Regions from separate parts of the Mesorhizobium sp. M0659 genome, predicted to be linked through region 2. Evidence: riboswitches for the same ligand, from Rfam matches in the RefSeq annotation. Region 2 holds a riboswitch; the other holds the start of a gene.
The links. A riboswitch is a leader RNA that binds a small molecule or an ion and turns the genes downstream of it on or off. The one in region 2 is predicted to bind cobalamin.

Region 1: linked by a shared signal. The riboswitch ahead of NKI31_RS07770 (aromatic ring-hydroxylating oxygenase subunit alpha) and the one ahead of metE (5-methyltetrahydropteroyltriglutamate--homocysteine S-methyltransferase) in region 2 are both predicted to bind cobalamin.

The regions. Positions count from the first base shown of each region.
Region 1 covers NZ_JAMYPY010000004.1:12,214-19,482, forward strand. Annotated here, with positions in the region: gene NKI31_RS07750 (ABC transporter ATP-binding protein) at 1-984, shown strand, start outside; gene NKI31_RS07755 (DUF680 domain-containing protein) at 1,056-1,289, opposite strand; gene NKI31_RS07760 (DUF680 domain-containing protein) at 1,361-1,564, opposite strand; gene NKI31_RS07765 (DUF680 domain-containing protein) at 1,631-1,837, opposite strand; cobalamin riboswitch at 2,335-2,536, shown strand; gene NKI31_RS07770 (aromatic ring-hydroxylating oxygenase subunit alpha) at 2,654-3,901, shown strand; gene NKI31_RS07775 (FAD-binding oxidoreductase) at 3,939-5,039, shown strand; gene NKI31_RS07780 (PqqD family peptide modification chaperone) at 5,201-5,623, shown strand; gene NKI31_RS07785 (hypothetical protein) at 5,777-6,826, shown strand; gene NKI31_RS07790 (glycosyltransferase family 2 protein) at 6,823-7,269, shown strand, end outside.
Region 2 covers NZ_JAMYPY010000027.1:23,249-30,517, reverse strand. Annotated here, with positions in the region: gene NKI31_RS28045 (cytochrome-c peroxidase) at 862-1,917, shown strand; partial or broken gene metE (5-methyltetrahydropteroyltriglutamate--homocysteine S-methyltransferase) at 2,356-4,707, opposite strand; cobalamin riboswitch at 4,802-5,003, opposite strand; gene NKI31_RS28035 (adenosine kinase) at 5,411-6,403, opposite strand; gene metK (methionine adenosyltransferase) at 6,512-7,269, opposite strand, start outside.

The DNA of each region.
Region 1 (7,269 bases), on a different contig from region 2:
ACCTTGCTGCGGTCCATCGCCGGGCTTGAGGAGATCACCTCCGGCGAGCTGAAGATCGCCGGCGAGGTGGTGAACGACGTGCCGCCTTCCAAGCGCGGCATCGCCATGGTGTTCCAGTCCTATGCGCTCTATCCGCACATGACCGTCTACGACAACATGGCCTTCTCGATGAAGATCGGCAAGGAAAGCAAGGCCGAGATCGACAAGCGGGTGCGGCAGGCCGCCGAGATCCTGCAGCTGACCAAATATCTCGACCGTCTGCCCAAGGCGATGTCGGGCGGCCAGCGCCAGCGTGTCGCCATCGGCCGCGCCATCGTGCGCAATCCGAAAGTGTTCCTGTTCGACGAGCCGCTGTCGAATCTCGACGCGGCGCTGCGCGTCGCGACCCGCATCGAGATCGCCAAGCTCAAGGAATCGATGCCTGCCACGACCATGATCTACGTCACCCACGATCAGGTCGAAGCGATGACGCTCGCCGACCGCATCGTCGTGCTGAAGGATGGCCATATCGAGCAGGTCGGCACGCCGATGGACCTCTACAAGAAGCCCGGCAATCTGTTCGTTGCCCAGTTCATCGGCTCGCCGGCCATGAACATCCTGCCGGCGACAATCGACAGGACGGGCAACCCGACAATCGTCAGCCATGTCGGCGGCCGCAAGGCAACGGTGCCGATCGCAACGCCGGCGTCAGCAAAGGGTGCGGCAGTCAGCTTCGGCGTGCGGCCGGAGGATCTGTCGGCCGCCACCGGCGCGGAATATCTTTTCGAGGGCGTGGTGGACTATGTCGAGCAACTCGGCGAGGTGCAGCTTGTCTATGTCGATATCGGCCGCGCTGACCTGCCGTTGGTGACCAAGCTGCCCGGCAATGTCGAGGTCAAGCGCGGGGCAAAGCTGCGACTGACCGCGGATGCCGGGGACCTGCACATCTTCGACGCCGATGGGCACTCCTTCTCGCTCAAGCCGGTGGATGTGAAGGCGGCTTGAGATAGCTGCGTCGTACAGGCATGAAAAAAGAGCGGCGGGCCAGGCCCGCCGCTCTTTTTAAGCTTCGGCTGTTAGTTGTTGCCGAACCGATCCCTGTCGCTGCTCGGCGGGACGAACTTCTGTTGGTCGTTCGACGAGTTCAGCAGCTTGTAGACCGCCGAGTTGGTGCCGGTCGACGAAGTGCGAGTGGTGTCGACGGCAGCGGCCGGCTGGTTGGCGCCATTGGAGCCATAATTGTCGCTGCCGGCAAAGGCAGCGCTCGAAACAGCCAGAACGGCTGCGGTGGCAAGAACGATCTTCTTCATTTTAGTCTCCTGAATTTTTCTGATGCCGCCAGCTGCAGCGGATAAGCCCGCCACGTGCTGGAAACCGGCTTTTAGCGGCCGAAAAGGTTACGGTCGGCACCGTGGGCAGGCGCCTGCTCGGCTGGAGCCGACTTCTCAACCGAAGCCGTATGGCCACTATCGGTCGACGTAATCGCAGGCTGGTTGGCGCCGTTCGAACCGTAGTTGTCGCTGCCGGCGAAAGCGCTGCCGGAGATGGCCAAAACGGCGGCGGCAGCAAGGATGATCCTTTTCATTTCAAATACTCCTGAATTTTTTGGGATCCCGAGAGCGACGGGTTAGCCGCCCTTCTTTGGTCGGGATCAGCGATTGCCGTAGAGGTCGCGGTCGGCGCCCTGAATGACAGGCTGCTTGTCAGCGTGCGCCGGCTTCTGAATGGAAGCCGTATACGAGCTGTCGACCGAGACGGCTGGCTGGTTCGCACCATTGGAACCGTAATTGTCGCTACCGGCGAAGGCGCTGCCGGTGATCGCCAAAACGGCTGCGGCAGTGAGGATGATCTTTTTCATTTTTAGTACTCCAGTTTGTCTGTCCGTCTAGCGGCGTGTCTTGGGAGGAATTCGCGTCGTTCGGACAGCCCCGATGTGGGAAAGCCATAGGCTGGTTTCCAATCACGAAGTTGTTCCGTGTGGACCACGGTCCTGCACCTTGAAATTGTGCCAGGAAGTTCCTCTATGGTCATTTATCGCATTGTTTTCAGTTGCTTATGTCGAACCGAGTGGTTCGCTCCCGTGTCGGTTTCCGGGCCGTCGTTCACACCGCCTGCACGCATTGTCAACAGAAACGAACCGTTCGGTTCGATTAGAGATTGCTAATAGTAACTTTTCGATACCGTTGAGCCCTTTTTGCCCCCGATCGAACTGGATCCGCAGCGATTCGAAACGGCGATGATGGCGTCCAAGAAACGTCTCAGCTCTTTGACCGGCGGCGGGGGGCGTATGCCGCGCGTGTCGCGCCGCATGGATACGATGTCGCTTTCATGCCGACGTCGCGATCGCTGCCGTGATTAGATGATCGCATCTCAGGTGCCGCTTCGTGACGACGCAGCGGAGAATTGGGAAGCCGGTCAGAATCCGGCGCTGCCCCCGCAACGGTGGTGGAGTTGAAGTCGCAACGGGAGACCACTGGGCAAGAGCCTGGGAAGGTGTCGCGATGGTCCGCAAGGACAACTCCAGAGCCCGGAAACCAGCCCGAGATGCATAGACTCGACTGATCGCGGTGGGCGGTCAAGAGGTGGATAGTGCATGTCCGGCGCCGCGCCGGCCTGCGTCCGATCCTTCCTCCATCACCACCAAGTTCAGTCCTTAAACCACGAGGACAGAACTATGGATACGCGCAACGACATGCTGAGGCTCCTGAACGGCCGCAAGCAAGGCTTTTCGCTGGAACAGCCCTTCTACACCGACCCGGACTATTTCAAGCTCGACATGGAGCTCATCTGGTATCGCGACTGGCTGTTCATCGGCCATGATTGCGAACTGCCGAAGCCCGGCAGCTATATCACCGTGCAGATCGGCGATTATCCGGTGGTGCTGGTCCGCGACCAGAAGGGCAACATCAACGCCTTTCACAATTCCTGCCGCCATCGCGGCAGCCGTGTCTGCAACACTGAGAAGGGCATGGCGGCAAAGCTTGTCTGCCCCTATCACCAGTGGACCTACGAGCTTGACGGCCGGCTGCTGTTTGCCCGCCAGATGGCCGACGGTTTCGACAAGAGCCAGTTCGGCCTGAAGCCCGTCGCCTGCGAGAGCGTCGGCGGCTACATCTTCATCTGCCTGGCAAAAGAACCTGCCGACTTTGCCCCGATGCGCGCCATGATAGAGCCCTACCTCAAGCCGCACCGGCTGAATGAAGCCAAGGTCGCCTTCGAGAGCACCATCATCGAGAAGGGCAATTGGAAGCTGGTCTGGGAAAACAACCGCGAATGCTATCACTGCGCCGGCAATCATCCGGAGCTGTGCAAGACATTCCCCGAAGCGCCGACGGTGACCGGCGTGCAGGGCGCCGACAGCGATCCGGAGATGCTTGCGCACTGGGCGAAATGCGAGGCGGCGGGCCTGCCGAGCAAGTTCCGCATCGATCCGGCCGGGCAATACCGCGCCACCCGCGCGCCGCTGCTGCGCGATGCCGTCAGCTACACGATGTCGGGAAAGCGCGCGGTGACGAAGGACCTGTCCGACACTGTTGCCGCCGACCGCATCGGCACCTTGATGCACTACCACTATCCGACGACCTGGAACCACATCCTGATCGACCATGCGGTCACCTTCCGGGTGCTACCGATCAGCGCCACCGAAACCGCGGTGACGACCAAGTGGCTGGTGCACAAGGATGCGGTCGAGGGCGTCGACTACAACCTTGAAGAGCTCACCCACGTCTGGACCGAGACCAACGACCAGGACCGCCGCATCGTCGAGGAAAACGCCTTCGGCATCCTGTCGCCGGCCTATGAGCCCGGCCCCTATTCGGAGCTGCACGAGGGCGGCGTGATCCAGTTCGTCGAATGGTACGCGGCCTTCATCGGCCCGCGCCTTGCCGAAGGCGGCCGGCCGGCGCTGCGCAGCGTCGCGTGAGCTGGAGCAGGCGAAGAGGGACCAGAGGATGAATGCGATGACGGATCTTGGGCTCTATCGCCATCTCGACCAGATGGCGCCGTGGAACGATAGGCTGCAGGTGCTGGAAGTGATCGGCGTCAGCGACGAGGCGCCCGACGTCAAGACCTTCACCTTCCGCTCCGACAACCAGACCTGGTTCCGCTACAAGCCGGGCCAGTTCCTGACGCTGGAACTGCCGACACCGGACGGGCCGCTGATGCGCACCTACACGCTGTCGTCGTCGCCATCGCGGCCGTTTTCGATCGCGGTGACAGTGAAGGCGCAACCGGGCAGCATCGGCACACGCTGGATGTTCGACCAACTGGTGCCCGGCTCGCACGTCAAGGCCTATGGACCGGCGGGCGACTTCTCGTTGCACAGCCACCCGGCGGCCAAATATCTGTTCATTTCGGCTGGCTCCGGCGTGACACCGATGATGTCGATGCTGCGCTGGCTGAACGACTGCGCGCCATGGACCGATGTCGGTTTCGTCAACTGCGCGCGGCGTGCCGAAGAGATCATCTTCCGCAAGGAACTCGAACTGCTCGGCGGCCATATGCCCGGCCTGTCGCTCGGCTTCATGATCGAGGAACGTTCCAGCCGCGAAGGCTGGTACGGCCATATGGGGCGCATCGATGCGATCCGGCTGCCCTTGCTGGCTCCGGATTTCCGCGAGCGCGAAATCTTCTGCTGCGGCCCCGATCCGTTCATGCGCGCCGTGCGCGGCATGCTGGATGCCGCCGGCTTCGACATGACGAAATACCATCAGGAGAGCTTTGCCGCGCCTGTGATGGAGGAAATTCCGGCGCCGTTTGCCTCCCCGGTCGAGGACGGCATCGCTGCACCTGTCGAAGCCGTGACGCCGATCCGCTTCTCGCTTTCGGAGGTCGATGCCGGCTGCGTCGCCGGCCAGACCGTGCTGCAGACCGCGCGCAGCTCGGGCGTGCGGATTCCCGCCGCCTGCGAGTTCGGCCTGTGCGGCACCTGCAAGGTGAAGAAGGTCTCCGGCGAAGTCGAGATGAGCCACAATGGCGGCATCCTCGACCACGAGATCGATGACGGTTTCATCCTTGCCTGCTGCTCGAAACCGTTGTCGGCGCTCGAAATCGAGGCTTGAGCCGGTCGACTTCGCCGCAACGGTCGCCGACGCAGGCGTTGTGTTCGCGGGTCTTTGTCTTGCCAAGCATAGGCCGAGTGATTTAGACGCACTTAGGAAGGGCTGGCAGACCGTGAAACCGGCGCATCCCTTCATGGGCGCATGGAACGGGGGACAGAGCGATGCAACAGCGGGTCTATGGGGTCGCAAGCAAGGACATCGTTTTCGAATCATTCGATGGCGAAGCCGTCGTTCTCGATCTTTCGAACGGTAAGTATTTCGGCTTTTCCGATTCCGGCAGCCGGGTCTGGCAGGCTCTGTCGTCCGGCGTCGCCACTGAAGCGCTGGTCGGAGTTGCCGCGGGCGCCGCAAAAATAAGCCTGGCCGACCTCGAAAGCTTCATTGCCCGACTGCTCGATTTCGGGTTGCTTGCGCCAGCCGAAACACCGGCACAACCGCTTTCGGGCGAGCTGTCGTCTGCGCTTGCTGCCAGCAATGAGCCGCTCAAGGTCGATGTCCACGACGACCTTGCCGATCTCATCATTGTCGACCCGATCCATGAGGTCGAGGAACCTCTCGGCTGGCCGGCGGTGAAACAGGCATAATCGTTTCCCTAAAGCGCGTCGCGTTTGAACGGACTCAGGCGACGCGGTTTAGATCTTTGATTTTATGCATGTCGTCGTCTCAAAACCGGGGCCACCCCGAGCGACATGCATCAGGCGACCCGGCGCAATTCTGGACGCTGGAACAACGAACACATGCCTTTGATCACGCTGCAAACCCTGCCGGATTATGCCCGCCATGTGCTGGCGGCCGCGGAAAGCGCCGCCGCCTTCTATCCCGTTACCGCCAGCGTGCGGTTGCCGGGGCTGGACCTGAGTGTCCACCTCGACCATGGCACGCTGGCGGAAGCCATGAGCCATGCCTTCATACCGGCCCCGGAAAATCCGTCTGCATCTGACGGCTGCCGCATTTTCGTCGCCCACCCGGCCATCGATGGCGTCCCCGCCCCGGCCACCTGGGGCCGAGGCGATTACAACCATCATGCCTTTGCCAACCGGCTGGAAGAGGCCGGATTGCGCGGCAGCTACTATCATGACCTCGACTTTTGGCAGTTCCATGATCCGCAACGCCATGTCGGGGCGCAGCTGATGATGTCGGCCGACGCCTTTCCGCCATGGGAACAAGGGGCGCCGCTGCGCGCCTTCCTGCATTGGGAATATGCGGCGCGCGGCATGCGGCTCACCCATGCCGGCACGCTGGGCATCGATGGCAAGGGCGTCCTGCTGGCGGGCTCCGGCGGTGCCGGCAAATCGGGAACGGTCGTCGCCGGCCTGCTCAATGGGCTCGATAGCGTCGGCGACGACTATGTGCTGATCGACCGGACCGAGGGGGTGACGGCCTATCCGCTGTTTGCCACGCTCAAGCAGGATCCGGAGGGCTTCAAGCGGCTGAAGCTGGAGGGTCGGCTAAATTCGTACCAACCGCTGAACTGGCAAGGCAAGCATGCCTTTCACATCAACGAGGTCGCGCCTCGACCAACTCCTGCAAGTCTGGACATTATTGCTTTGATAGTGCCCCATATCAGGGGAGGTGCGAGAAGCTCGGTCATGCCCATATCGCGCAAGGATGCCATGATCGCCTTGGCGCCGTCAGGAATCGTGCAGATGCCGGGCGAGCGGGAAGCGGGCTTTCGCTTTTTCAGCGAGCTTACCCGCGATCTGCCATGCTACCGGCTGTCGCTGGGGACCGAGCCGCGCGAGATCGCCGGCACGATTGCGGATTTCGTCCTTCGGGGCGCTGCATGAAGTTGAGCATCATTGTGCCGGTCTACAATCGGGAGATCTATGTCGTTTCGACGTTGCGGTCCCTGCTCAGGCAACGCGACGATGCCGATCTCGATATCATCGTTGTCGACGACGGCTCGACGGACAGCTCCGTTGAAGCAGTCCGCGCCATCATGCGGGAAGCGTCGTGCATCCGCCTGTTCCAGCAGGCAAACCAGGGCGTGGCCAACGCGCGCAACACAGGGCTGAGGCAGTTGCTGCCGCAAACCGAACTGGTGTCGTTCCTGGATTCGGACGACGTCTCGCCGGCTGGACGATTCAAGGCTGGCCTACCCCTGTTCGCGGCCGACCCTGCGCTCGAGCTGACCTACTCGCTGATGACGCGCGTCGATCTCATGGACGACGAAACCCTGCAGCCGGCACGGGGCGGCGCAGGTCCCACCGTGCGCGGCGTCAGCCTTAGC
Region 2 (7,269 bases):
CCGCGCCTTTGGCCGAACCACAATTGAACTCCACAAAATAGGCCAGCGGAGGTGCTATTGCGCCTAAAACCGCCTCTGTCAACGCAAGCTGCGTCGGACGTGCGTGTTTCCCAAACCGAAGATCATTCCAATTCACTTCATTACGCACTGGCAACCGCACAGTTTGCCGTGGCTCGCTTATGAGCCAATGCCCCGCGCCCGTCAAATGATGACGACAACATGGTCATCGCCTAGGATCTGTGGATCAAGGTGTGAGGCAGTTGCAGCGGGTGGACCTGCTCAAGCGCCGCGCCATCCTCGCGTGATGGGATGTTCGTAGAAGCGGAGCTATATGCCGGTGTGACGATCGATGAAGGCAGAACGGCTATTCCGCTACGACCTCCATACTGTCGCATAGACCGTCGCTGCTTAGGTATTGAAACCGCCATCGCTGGTGACATCACAATGTGCAGTCGGCGGGTGTCGACAAGGCCGATTCACGCAATCAGCAGGTCAGGAGGAACGAATGAACCCTGACGTTTCAGAAGCTCACTTTTCGCGAGGCGTGCAGCGCACATCGTGCAAGAGATTGCCAGTCTTGCGGATGCTGTCGACTTTCTCAACCTTGGCTGGAAGATCGCAGTGACCGAATCTACGAAGCCGCCCTCAGGGCGTGCTTTGATGCATAAAACCGGTTGCCAACCAGGGATACTCCTCCTCCCTGAAGTCCAATCGAGAAGAGCGATCACTTCCAAGAGGGTCCCAGCTCAGCTGCGAAAACAGGTGTGAGACCCCGTCCTCTCCCTCAAGCTGATCTAGCTCAGGGCGTTCATGAGCCGCAGATCGCATAATGGCTGCGTGGACGACGCAGGAAGACCAATTATGAAAATCCTATTCAGTACGATGGCTGTCACCTTGCTGGCACCCACCGCCTTTGCTGCGGATTGGATCCCCACCGACCTCAGAGATACGGCATTGGCCACCTTCACGGCTTTGCCATCCACCACGCCGACAGTCGCCAATAACCCGATCACCCCGGAAAAGATCGCTCTCGGCAAGGCACTGTTCTTCGATCCACGCGTCTCCGCGTCAGGCGTCTTGTCGTGCAATTCATGCCACAACCTGGCCACCGGCGGCGACGACAATCACGAAACCTCGATTGGCCATGGTTGGCAGAAGGGACAGCGCAACGCGCCGACTGTACTGAACGCTGTCTTCAACATCGCCCAGTTCTGGGATGGTCGTGCCGAAGACCTGAAGGCTCAGGCGAAGGGACCGGTCCAAGCCGGGATCGAAATGGCCAATACACCGGGCCAACTCATCGCCACTCTCAAGTCCATGCCGCAATATGTCGAGTGGTTCGATGCAGCTTTTCCGGCTGAAGCCGATCGGGTCACCTTCGACAACTTCGCCAAGGCGATCGAAGCCTTCGAGGCGACACTCGTCACACCTGCCCCGTTCGACAGCTTCCTGAATGGTGATGAGGTTGCCATGACTTCCGAACAGAAACAGGGCCTGGTGCTTTTCATGGACAAAGGCTGCTCGTCCTGCCATGCCGGCATCAACGTTGGTGGGCAAGCCTATTACCCATTCGGCCTCATGGAACGGCCCAGCGCCGAAGTCCTGCCGGACAAAGACAAGGGCCGATTTGAGGTCACCAATGCAGCCGACGATTCCTATGTCTTCCGCGTGGCGCCGCTGCGCAACGTTGCACTCACCGCGCCATACTTTCATTCGGGCAAGGTTTGGGATCTGAAACAGGCCGTCGCCATTATGGGGACCACCCAGCTCGGCGTAGTACTGGCGGACGAAGAAGTTGACCTGCTTGTTGCCTTCCTCAACTCGCTGACCGGAGAGGCACCTGACGTCGCCTATCCCATCTTACCCTCAGAAACGGCGACAACGCCCCGGCCTGTAACGCAGATCTCAGGAAAATAAGGGCCAACTGGCTGCGGACTCGCAATCGAAAATGATTGGCGATTTTTACTTGGCGACACGAATTGCGACGTCCATCTCCGAATTGGCGGGACGCTAGCGATACCCGAACCCTGCCACCTCGCCCGTAGTCTGCGCGATCAACTGGGGGCGGACAGACGCAGCACCATATATTGTCGCTGCCTGAGCGAACGCGCCAAGCAGTCTACTTTGAGAAACGACGCGTGTCCGATTTGTTCGAGGCGCGGGGCCTGTATGTCCCCAAGGAACCGATATTATAGCGTAGTGCCACATTTATATTTCTGCGGGATTAAGACACGTGCCGTAGGGAAATTGCACATTTGCGCCGAGTGGCTCATTTCCAGGAGTGTGATCGGTTTGGCATATTCCCGGCCGACATCCGCCAGCCGGCAACTCCCCACACGGTGAGGAAGAGAAGCCTCACGCCTGCACTTTCTGCCGGAGCGCGCGTGCTGCAGCGACCATGTTAATGAGGGCAGGGCGGACCTCCTCCCATTTGCGTGTTTTGAGGCCACAGTCCGGGTTTATCCACAGTTGGCCGTCGGACAGTCGCTCGCGGGCAAGCATGACTAAGTCCGAAATCTCGCCGACTTCCGGGACGCGTGGTGAGTGAATATCATAGACGCCAGGACCGATTTCGTTCGGATATTTGGAGCTCGTGAAGGCGTCCAACAGTTCCATCTTCGAGCGCGACGTCTCAATCGAAATGACATCCGCATCCATTCCAGCGATCGCGTGAATGATCTCGTTGAACTCCGAATAGCACATGTGGGTATGAATTTGAGTCGCGTCCTTTACACCCGTTGAAGCGATCCGGAAACATTCGACAGCCCAGTCGAGATAGACTTTCCAGTCAGATTGGCGCAGTGGCAATCCTTCGCGAAACGCGGCCTCATCGATCTGGACCATCCTTGCGCCGGATCTTTCGAGATCCGTCACTTCGTCGCGGATGGCGAGCGCGATCTGGCGGCAGGCTTCGGAGCGGGGTACGTCGTCGCGAACAAAAGACCAGTTGAGAATGGTGACTGGGCCTGTGAGCATTCCCTTCACGGGCTTTTCCGTAAGCGACTGGGCGAATTGCCACCAGCGCACTGTCATCGGATTGCGCCTCGATACGTCGCCGAAAATGATGGGGGGACGCACGTAGCGCGACCCATAGCTTTGTACCCAGGCATGCTGGGTGAGCGCGAAGCCGGACAACTGCTCGCCGAAATGCTGTACCATGTCGTTTCGCTCGAACTCACCATGCACCAGCACGTCCAGCCCGATCTCTTCCTGTCAGCGAATTGCAGCCTCGATCTCCTTCTTCAGGAACGTCTCATAGTCGACATAGCTCAGCTGGCCCTTCGCATGAGCGGCCCGCGCCTTGCGTACCTGCGGCGTCTGCGGGAAGGACCCGATGGTCGTCGTCGGGAACGGCGGCAGCCCGAGTGAGCCGGCCTGGACTCTGGAGCGCTCGCCAAAAGCGCTCTCTCGTCGCTTCGCGCTGTCCTCAATGCTAGCGATCGGCCCCTGAACAAGCGGGTCATGGATCCTCGTGGATGTCACGCGCGTGGCGGCAGCCTCGGCAGACGCTTTCAACGCGCCTGCCACCGCATCCCTGCCTTGGGACAGGGCCCGGGCCAGCAAGACCAGCTCGTCGGTCTTCTGGGCCGCGAAGGCGAGCCACGACCTGATGTCCGCGTCGAGTTCCGTCTCCATGCGCAGATCAATCGGCACATGCAGCATCGAGCAAGAAGGCGCGATCTCGACGCGGTCCAAGGGCCAGCCGGCGACGATCGGTTTGATGCGGTCGAGAATGGCGGGCAGGTTCGCACGCCAGACGTTGCGGCCATCGATCAAGCCAAGCGAGAGCACCAGATCCTTCGGAGCGAGCCGAGCCACCGTTTCCAGCTGCTCGGGAGCGCGCACGAGATCAATATGCAGGCCGGCCAGGGGCAGAGAAATCGCGGTTTCGAGATTGTCTCCCAGCGACCCGAAATACGTAGCCAGCATGATCTTCAGCTCGGGCGCGGCTTTCGACAGCTGGCCATAGGCGAATTCGAACGCAGCTCGTTCGTTCGGGTTCAGATCGAGGACAAGCGCTGGCTCATCGATCTGCACCCAGTCGGCTCCCGACAGCTTCAGCCTCTCCAGAAGCTGCTCGTAAACCGGCAGCAGCCGCGGTAGGAGCGCGATGGGACCGAACCCCTCGGCAGGCGATTTCGCCAGCTTGAGGAAGGTGATGGGTCCAAGGATGACTGGGCGTGTGTGAATGCCGAGAGCTTTAGCCTCGAGGAAGTAATCGACCGGCTTCGATGACGAGAGGGCGAACGTCTGATCATCATCGAGTTCCGGCACAATGTAGTGGTAGTTGGTGTCAAACCACTTGGTCATTTCCATCGCGGTTACACCAGGTCCATGAGCCTCCTCCTGGTAACCAGCGTGTCCACAATCCTCCGTCTGACCCTGGTTGCCGCGCGCCATTGCGAAGTAGATGTCAAGTGGGACCTCGCCGCTATTCCAGCCGTAACGGGATGGAACGGCCCCGACCATGGCTGCGGTGTCGAGCACATGGTCGTAAAGCGAGAAGTCGTTCGACGGGATTTTCGACACGCCGCGATCGCGCTGCTCTTCCCAGCTAGCGGCACGGAGCGCCTTCGACGTCGTGAGAAGGTCGCCAGCGGACGATGTTCCGGACCAGTAGCTTTCAAGCGCGAATTTCAGTTCTCGCCGACGACCGAAGCGCGGCACGCCGAGCGTTGCTACAGGAATTTGCTGAGAGACAGTCATGTCATACCCCGATGATTGGGGCGTCGGTGACAAGGAAGGCGCTAGCAGGCCGGCATCAACGCCGGGTTGCAGCGGCCACCGAGACACCCCGCCCGTGGACGTAATTCGCGTGGCAGGTCTCCTGGCTCGCGGGGTCATAGCCTCTACCCGTCTTCCTGAGGGTATTCGCCTCAGTGACGTGATTGGGGTTGGCTCGCCGCTAACAGTTGCGGGGGCAGCGCCGGCATCGCACCGGCTTCCCTCTTAGCTCCGCTGCGGCAGCGCCGCACGCGAGAACCACGACACGCAGACAATCACAGCAGTTCGCTCTCTTGTCAATGACGCATAACGAAATGTTTATGTCGTTATGTGATCGCGCTTTTACGCCTTTGTCTAGCATTGTGAAATATTCAGTCTGCTGCCCGCATTCGGCATCGTGGGACGTGATCGCAAGTCAAGTCCGACGGACGCCGCGAGTTCTCCGTTACCTCAGGAACCTTACTGGCCTTCCCCAAGCTGAGCTTCTGAAAATGCTGGTGACGATCTGGATGACGGTGAATGCCGTCATGGCAAGCACGCCTTGCACCGCTCCTCCAGCGAGCTTCACGGCAGCAGCATGGGTCAGTTCTCCGAAGCGAATGGCTGTCGCTATCAGCGAGCTTTGACACAGTTCCGCCACTGCGGTCATCGCGTCAGTAGGGCGGCTGATTAGTTGCCCGCGCATCTACAGCAACCCAGCCCCTTCCGCCTCGCGGCGCAAATTCTGCCTTGGCCTTGGGCCGATCTGCTGGATCACCAGGCCGGCCGCCAGCGAGCCAAGGTCGCCGCAGGTCTTGAGGTTGCGGCCCTGCGTGTAGCCATGCAGGAAACCGGCGGCGTAGAGGTCGCCGGCGCCGGTGGTGTCGACCAACTCCTTGATGGCGGTCGCCTCGATGACCACGGTCTCGTCGCCGCGCACGATCACCGAGCCTTTTTCGGAACGGGTGACGGCGGCAATCTTGCAGTCCTTGCGGATCTGAGCCAGCGCCTCGTCGAAGGATTTTGTCTGGTAGAGCGACTTGATCTCGTGGCTGTTGGCAAAGACGATGTCGACAGTGCCCGAGCGCATCAGCTCGAGGAACTCGTCCCGGTAGCGGTCGACGCAGAACGAATCCGACAACGTCATCGACACTTCGCGTCCGGCCTCGTGTGCGAGCTTCGCCGTCTGCCGGATCGCCTCCTTGGCGCGCGGCGGATCCCACAGATAGCCCTCGAAATAGGTAACCTTGGCGCCGGATGCCTTGTCGGCCTCGACATCCTCAGGGCCAAGCTCGACGCAGGCGCCGAGATAGGTGTTCATCGAGCGCTCGCCGTCGGGCGTGACGAAGATCATAGAGCGCGCCGTCGGCGGCTGTCCCTCAAGCGGCCTGGTGTCGAAGGCGACACCCTGTGCATGGATATCGTGCGCATAGATTTCGCCCAGCGCATCGTTGGAGACCTTGCCGAAGAAGGCGGCGCGTCCGCCGAAGCTGGCTAGGCCGGCCGCCGTGTTGCCGGCACTGCCGCCGGAGGCCTCGATCGCCGGGCCCATGCGGCTGTAGAGCAGTTCGGCGCGGCGCGTGTCGATCAGGTTCATCGCGCCCTTGATGATGCCGTTGATCTCGAGGAATGCCTCGTCGCACTGGGCGATGATGTCGACAATGGCATTGCCGATGCAAAGCACGTCATAATCCGGCATCAATGTCTCCGCCAAAAAAACCGAGCCGGCTTCTCGCCACGCCTGCCAGGCGCGGGTCTGCTCGGTGGAAATGGGCTTTCCGCTTGCCAATCCGTTCGCCGGCGGCTCTCACGGGGCGGCGAGTCCTGCCTCGCGACGCAATTCGTCCGCCCTGTCTGTCTTCTCCCAGGTGAAATCAGGCTCTTCACGGCCGAAATGGCCATAGGTCGCTGTATTGCGATATATAGGGCGTAAGAGATCAAGCATCTTGATAATGCCTTTCGGTCTGAGATCGAACAACTCAAGAATGAGGCGCTCGATCCTGCTTTCCTCAACCCTGGCTGTCCCGAACGTGTTGACCATGACGGAAACCGGACTGGCCACGCCGATTGCGTAAGCAAGCTGCACCTCGCACACGTCCGCAAGTCCGCTAGCGACGATGTTCTTTGCGACATAGCGGGCTGCATAGGCAGCCGAGCGGTCAACCTTGGACGGGTCCTTGCCCGAGAAGGCGCCGCCGCCATGACGACCCATCCCGCCATAGGAATCGACGATGATCTTGCGTCCAGTGAGACCGCAGTCGCCGCGCGGCCCGCCGACTACGAACCGCCCCGTCGGGTTGACCAGAATTCTGATGCCTTCCGTCTCCAGGTGGGTCGGCAGGACAGGCTTTATGATTTCCTCAATGACGCCCTCGCGGACAGTCTCTTGCGAGACCTGCTCGTCATGTTGCGTCGACACGACGATGGTATCCAGGGCGACCGGGCGCAACCCCTCATAGCGCACTGAGACTTGGGATTTCATGTCAGGACGCAACCAGCCAAGCTGTTGTGCCTTCCGGACATACGCCTGCCGTTTCGTCAAGCGATGAGCGAGCTGGATCGGCA